Regions from separate parts of the Enterobacter sp. UNJFSC 003 genome, predicted to be linked through region 2. Evidence: predicted binding sites of a transcription regulator. Region 2 holds the regulator's gene; the other holds the start of a gene.
What was found. The regulator CRP, encoded in region 2, controls carbon source genes, mostly activating them, when cyclic AMP is high. The targets are predictions, from matches to a motif close to ATGTGANNNNNNTCACAT.
Positions count from the first base shown of each region.

Region 1 (3,657 bases), on a different contig from region 2:
AGGACGATGGCGGCGAAGTACATCACCATAGCGCGGGAAATTAAAAAACGCATTATCAGCCAGCAGTATGCCGCCAATGAACCCCTGCCGGACCAGTTTGCGCTGGCAGCGGAGTTCAGCACCAGCCGGATGACCATTCAGCAGGCAATGCGTCAGCTGATAGTCGAGGGACTGGTCTATACCCGCCAGGGGCAGGGAACATTTATCCGTAAAAATTTCTTGCAGCTCTCGCAGTGGGATCTCTCCGGCAGCGATTACTTTGGTGCCACAAAAACCTGGGCGCATCTGGGTACGGTCACGAGCCAGGTGGTGCATTTCGAACTGCGTTTTCCGAACGAGAAAGAGCAGGCATCGCTGATGATTAATGCCGATACGCCGGTCTATGACTTCATTCGTCTGCGTCTGCTCAATAATGAACCTATGTCGCTGGACTCAACGGTGATGCCGCTCAACCTGGTGCCAGGGCTGAACAAAAGCCATCTCGAAAGCTCGGTATTTCAGTACGTGCAGGAGACGCTGGGCCTGAAGATCATGGGGTCGTATCGCGTGGTGCGAGCGCTCAAGCCCAACGCGCTGGATATGCAGCATTTAGTGTGCGAGCAAACGGACCCGGTGCTGGAGGTGGAGCAGGTCATCTATCTGGAGGACGGTACGCCGCTGGAGTATGCCCACTGCCACTATCGGTATGACCACGGCGGAATTGTTATTGTGAATAATGGATAAAAAAAAGCGGGCATGTTAGCCCGCTTTTTTACGTGTATCGCGATCAGTTCAGACGCACTGGCATACCTGAGCGGTTCTGAACGGCCTGGTCAACAACGGCGGTTTCCACATCAGCCTGAGACGTGACGGACTGTACCGCACTGTTCAGCGTGATGGGGACGATTTCGTTATTGTTGATCTGGTCTTCGCTGGTGGACAGCGGGTTGTGCACTTCAATGTAACGGCTGCCGTCCGGTTCAGAGGTCGCTTTTACCGGTTCATTGATGAACTGGACGCGTGTACCAACCGGCACGTTCTCGAACAGGAATTTGATGTCGTCGTTGCGCAGACGTACGCAGCCGTGGCTGACGCGCAGGCCGATACCGAAGTTGGCGTTGGTACCGTGGATGGCATACAGACGGCCAATGTACAGCGCATACAGACCCATTGGGTTATCCGGGCCTGCCGGAACAACGGCTGGCAGCGGCTCGCCTGCAGCAATGTACTCGGCGTGCATTTTCGCCGTTGGGGTCCAGGTTGGGCCGGCTTTCTTACGCTCAACTTTGGTGGTCCAGTTCAGCGGGGTATCTTTACCCAACTGGCCAATACCGATTGGCAGCACGATAACCGTGTTGGTGCCTTTAGGGTAGTAATACAGACGCATTTCCGCGCTGTTGATGACGATACCTTCATGTACCGTATCTGGCAGGATCAGCTGCTGAGGAATGTTCAGCACCGTACCCGCTTTTGGCAGATACGGGTCAACGCCCGGGTTAGCTTCGATCATGTTTGACAGACCAAGCTGGTACTCTGCTGCAAAATATTCCAGCGGCTGCGAGTTGCCTTCAGGCACGATCACCACCTGATTCTGACCCACCAGACGGCTACCGTCTGTCGGCAGCGGATAAGTCACCGCAGAAGCGGTTTTGCAAAAACCTACTACGGCTAACGCCGCCGCAAAAAGCGTTGTTAATTTCATGTTCATGTTGTGCGAGGTATCTAGGCCACTCTGGCGATTGGTTGATAAGTCTGAATCTGTGATGGGAGCGCATTATATGTGCATTCCCGCTAACAGGGAATTCAGATGTGTACGAAATCACATTTTTTTCGATTTTGTTAAAGTTTAGTGGAGAGTTGCAACACGGGATCTCAATTCGGAATTGTGGCATAATGCCGTGTTTATCACACTTTTCGCAGGAATCTCTCCGTGTTAGTTACCAGCAACGTCACTATGCAGTTTGGCAGTAAGCCGCTGTTCGAAAATATTTCCGTCAAATTTGGCGGCGGCAACCGTTACGGCCTCATTGGTGCCAACGGTAGCGGTAAATCCACCTTTATGAAAATCCTCGGCGGCGATTTAGAGCCGACGCTTGGCAACGTTTCGCTCGATCCTAACGAGCGTATCGGTAAGCTGCGTCAGGACCAGTTCGCCTTTGAAGAGTTCACCGTGCTTGATACGGTGATCATGGGACACGGAGAGCTGTGGGAAGTGAAGCAGGAGCGCGATCGCATTTACGCGCTGGCTGAAATGAGCGAAGAAGATGGCTACAAAGTGGCCGATCTTGAAGTGCTGTACGGTGAGATGGACGGTTACTCTGCCGAATCGCGCGCGGGTGAGCTGCTGCTGGGCGTAGGTATTCCTGTTGAACAGCATTACGGCCCGATGAGCGAAGTCGCGCCAGGCTGGAAACTGCGTGTGCTTCTGGCGCAGGCCCTGTTCTCTAACCCGGACATTCTGCTGCTCGATGAACCCACGAACAACCTGGACATCGACACCATTCGCTGGCTGGAGCAGACGCTGAACGATCGCGACAGCACCATGATCATCATTTCGCACGACCGTCACTTCCTGAACATGGTCTGTACGCACATGGCGGATCTGGACTACGGCGAGCTGCGCGTTTATCCGGGTAATTACGACGAGTACATGACCGCGGCAACACAGGCGCGTGAACGTCTGCTTGCCGATAACGCCAAGAAAAAAGCACAAATTGCGGACCTGCAGTCCTTTGTTAGCCGCTTCAGCGCCAACGCTTCTAAATCGCGTCAGGCGACCTCGCGCGCGCGTCAGATTGATAAGATCAAACTCGACGAAGTTAAAGCCTCTAGCCGTCAGAACCCGTTCATCCGCTTTGAGCAGGATAAGAAACTGTTCCGTAACGCGCTGGCAGTGGAAGCCCTGTCTAAAGGTTTCGAAAGCGGCCCGCTGTTTAAAAACTTCAACCTGCTGCTGGAAGTGGGCGAGAAGATTGCCATTCTGGGTGCCAACGGCGTGGGTAAATCCACCATGCTGAAAACCTTTGTCGGGGAGCTGCAGCCGGATAACGGTACGGTTAAATGGTCTGAAAACGCGCAGATTGGTTATTACGCGCAGGATCATGAATACGAGTTCGAAAACGACCTGACGGTGTTCGACTGGATGAGCCAGTGGAAGCAGGAAGGGGACGACGAGCAGGCCGTGCGCAGTATTCTGGGGCGTTTGCTGTTCAGCCAGGACGACATCAAAAAGCCTGCGAAAGTGCTCTCCGGTGGAGAGAAGGGCCGTATGCTGTTCGGCAAGCTGATGATGGAAAAACCCAACATCCTGGTGATGGACGAACCGACCAACCACCTGGATATGGAATCTATCGAATCGCTGAACATGGCGCTGGAGATGTACCAAGGCACGCTGATCTTCGTCTCTCACGACCGTGAGTTTGTTAGCTCGCTGGCAACCCGCGTGATCGAAATTACGCCAGAGCGCGTGGTGGACTTCACCGGTAACTACGAAGATTATCTGCGTAGCAAAGGTATCGAAAATTAAAAAAAGCCGGGTGGCGGCTTCGCCTTACCCGGCCTACGTTCTATTCCCTCTCCCTGCGGGAGAGGGTTAGGGTGAGGGCATCAGGCCGCACTACACCACCCACTCCTCCCCTTCAACCCCATTCACCCGCAGCGTGCGTTTTTCCCCCGCCA
Region 1 is NZ_JBAKHK010000002.1:755,598-759,254, reverse strand. It holds gene V5P19_RS09710 (GntR family transcriptional regulator) at 7-723, shown strand; gene ldtB (L,D-transpeptidase) at 767-1,687, opposite strand; gene V5P19_RS09700 (ABC-F family ATPase) at 1,910-3,505, shown strand; gene V5P19_RS09695 (glycoside hydrolase family 31 protein) at 3,596-3,657, opposite strand, start outside.
Region 1: a site for CRP is predicted at 1,787-1,804, ahead of V5P19_RS09700 (ABC-F family ATPase). Genes of this name have one in related genera too.

Region 2 (3,657 bases):
CGTGGCTTTGCTCGACCAGCTTTTGCACCTCCTGCGGATGATGCAGGCTAACGGAGATATGCTCCTGCAGATCCAGACCCACCTGGAAGGTGCGCAGTAGCCGTTTGTAATCATGATTCCGGTTGGCGGCGAGCATGTGCAGCTGCTGATAGCACTGGCTGATCAGATCGACCACTTTTTGCTGACGCGCGAGCAGCGGCGGTAGCGATTTTTCCGGGTCGGTATGCTGGGTGAGCAGGGTATATTTAGCGTCGCAATAGTCCGCAAGCTGCACGTAGAGCAGGCTCAGGGATTCGCGCAGCGGCTGCTCCCGCCACATCCAGAACCAGAACCAGTTAAACAGCCCGTACCACAGCGTGCCAAGGGCGTAGATCAGCAGCGGTTCCCATACCGGCATATTCCCAGCAAGGCTCAGCGTGAAGATGGCGGCAATGAGCGAGGCGGGAAGCAGGCGGGCATGCAGCGAGCTGATTTCGGCAGTCACGCCGAGGGTCATCGCCAGCACGGTTAATATCAGAGGGAGAGGAATGTCCCGGGCAAGCAACAGCTGCACGGCGAGGCTACATCCTGCAAACAGGCTGCCACCAATAATCAGGCGTTTGAAAAAGCGCTTATGCGGCGTGTCCAGACCGGCGATGTTGCAGCAGGCGGGCACGAGGGAAAACAGCAGACCCTGTTGCAGGTGTCCGAGGAGCAGACCTACGGCCACAGGAAGGCACAACACCAGCGTTTGTCGCAGTGCGTAGTTAACTTCCGGGTGATAAATCAGCCTGCGCCACATGGGGAATAGAGACAAAAACGGCGTGTCACCTTGCGATGACACGCCGTTTTACCGGAATTAACGGGTCCCGTAGACCACGATAGTTTTACCGTGGGCAGAGATCAGGTTCTGGTCTTCCAGCATTTTCAGGATACGACCCACTGTTTCACGGGAGCAACCGACGATCTGACCGATTTCCTGACGGGTAATTTTAATTTGCATGCCGTCCGGGTGGGTCATGGCGTCTGGCTGTTTCGCCAGGTTTAACAGTGTCTGCGCGATGCGACCGGTAACGTCCAGGAAGGCAAGGTTACCCACTTTCTCTGACGTGACCTGCAGACGGCGTGCCATCTGCGAAGAAAGACGCATCAGGATGTCAGGGTTAACCTGAATCAGCTGACGGAATTTCTTATAAGAAATTTCAGCGACTTCACATGCAGTTTTTGCACGAACCCAGGCGCTACGTTCCTGGCCCTCTTCAAACAGGCCCAGTTCACCGATGAAGTCGCCCTGGTTCAGATAAGAAAGGATCATCTCTTTCCCTTCTTCATCTTTGATCAGCACTGCCACCGAGCCTTTAACGATGTAATACAACGTTTCCGCTTTTTCACCCTGGTGAATCAGCGTGCTCTTCGATGGGTACTTATGAATGTGGCAATGAGACAAGAACCATTCGAGAGTCGGGTCTGTTTGCGGTTTGCCAAGCACCATGCGCGGTTATCCTCTGTTATAAGCTGTCACCAGAGCCATAAGATGCATCCGGACTCTGGGGTTGCAATCGAATTCTTACCCATACCCTGGGAAGTCGGCTGTCGTAACGTTTCGCAGCCAGTAAAGTTTGATGTCCTCTGCATACATGTGTAACGTCAATGTATTACTGTAGCATCCAGAGTGTTTTAGCATAGCTTTTGCCGCGTGTCTCCTGGTGTCTCGCTTCAGCATGATGCAGGTCGCCTTCCGTTGCGAGAATTGTAACGCACGCGTAATCTGTCACCAAAAATGCAACGTCGGAGTTATGTATATGCAAGCGCGTGTGAAATGGGTTGAAGGTTTAACGTTCCTGGGCGAGTCCGCTTCAGGACACCAGATTTTGATGGATGGTAACTCCGGTGACAAAGCGCCAAGCCCTATGGAAATGGTGCTGATGGCGGCGGGGGGATGCAGCGCGATCGACGTCGTTTCGATCCTGCAAAAAGGTCGTCATGATGTGACCGATTGCGAAGTTAAGCTCACGTCAGAACGTCGCGAAGAGGCGCCACGCCTGTTCACCCACATTAACCTGCACTTTATCGTTACCGGTAAAGAACTGAAGGATGCGGCGGTATCACGCGCGGTCGATCTGTCCGCGGAGAAGTACTGTTCGGTGGCGTTAATGCTGGAGAAAGCGGTGAACATTACGCATTCGTATGAAGTGATCGAGGCCTAATGAAGGGGCATCGTGCGTTCTGATGCCCCCACCCTAACCCTCTCCGTGTGGGAGAGGGAATAGGATCACGCGATCTGCTTACCTTCCATCAACCGCTGTACCAGCGGCGTCATGATTAATTCCATCGCCAGCACCATTTTTCCGCCCGGCACCACCAACGTATTCATGTGCGAAATAAACGAGCCCTGCAGCATCGCCAGCAGCCACGGGTAATCGATCCCTTCGAGATTGCGGAAATGAATCACCACAAAGCTCTCATCCAGAGAGGGTATCGTTTTGGCGGCGAACGGGTTGGAGGTGTCCACCGTGGGGACGCGCTGGAAGTTGATATGGGTGCGGGAGAACTGCGGCGTCAGGAAGTTAATGTAGTCTTCCATTGAGCGGACGACCGAATCCATCACCGCCTCGCGCGAGTGACCGCGTTCGCTGATGTCACGGGTCAGCTTCTGGATCCACTCAAGGTTAACAATCGGCACCACGCCCACCAGCAGATCCACATATTGCGCCACGTCGTGCTGAGGGGTCACCACGCCGCCGTGCAGCCCTTCGTAAAACAGCACGTCGGTGGGTTCCGGCAGCGGCTGCCAGGGCGTAAAGGTGCCGGGTACCTGGTTCCAGGGCACGGCTTCATCGTAAGTGTGCAAATACTTGCGGGATTGACCCTTGCCGCTCTGGCCGTATTCACGAAACGTTTGTTCCAGCAGGCCGAAGTCATTGGCTTCCGGGCCAAAGTAGCTGATGTGTTTACCCAGATCGCGTGCCTTACGGATGGCCATGTCCATTTCAGGGCGCGTGTAGCGATGAAAGCTGTCGCCCTCAACCTCTGCCGCCCGGAGATTCAGCTGGGCGAAAATCTTGCGAAAGGCGAGGCTGGTGGTGGTGGTTCCCGCACCGCTTGAGCCCGTAACGGCAATAACCGGATGTCTGGCAGACATAGCAACTCCCTGACTGGAAAGGTTTAACGATCAGCCGTGAAACGCGCTGCGGGGCATGATGTTGACTGTCTCGTGGAGTTCAGACCATACCAATATCACGTCGCCGCTTTTAAGCTGGCGTTTTACATCGCTGACCTTTTGTTCAAGAGAACGTTCATGTTCACCATAATCGGTGCCTTCACGTAATACAAAGCTTTCAATCAGGCTATCGAGCGTTTCGGGAGCGAGATCTTGCCAGGGAATAATCATTGAGCACCGTCCAGATAAGCGGTTAACCAGTCAGGAATACGCGTCTCCAGCCACATTGTTGGCCGACGCAACGTACCGCCGACAAATCCTACGTGGCCGCCATGCTCGGTCAGCTGGTAGTGGACGTTGGCAGGCAAAAATTCCTGGGCGGGGATGGAATGATGATCCATAAACGGGTCATCTTTGGCATGAATGATGAGCGTCGGTTGGGTGATTTTGCTGAGCAGCGGCATCGCGCTGCACTGGCGATAGTAATCAATCGCATCGGCAAACCCGTGAATTTTAGC
Region 2 is NZ_JBAKHK010000008.1:163,199-166,855, forward strand. It holds gene V5P19_RS17790 (YccS/YhfK family putative transporter) at 1-781, opposite strand, end outside; gene crp (cAMP-activated global transcriptional regulator CRP) at 839-1,471, opposite strand; gene V5P19_RS17800 (OsmC family protein) at 1,782-2,186, shown strand; gene V5P19_RS17805 (phosphoribulokinase) at 2,252-3,121, opposite strand; gene V5P19_RS17810 (YheU family protein) at 3,152-3,370, opposite strand; gene V5P19_RS17815 (hydrolase) at 3,367-3,657, opposite strand, start outside.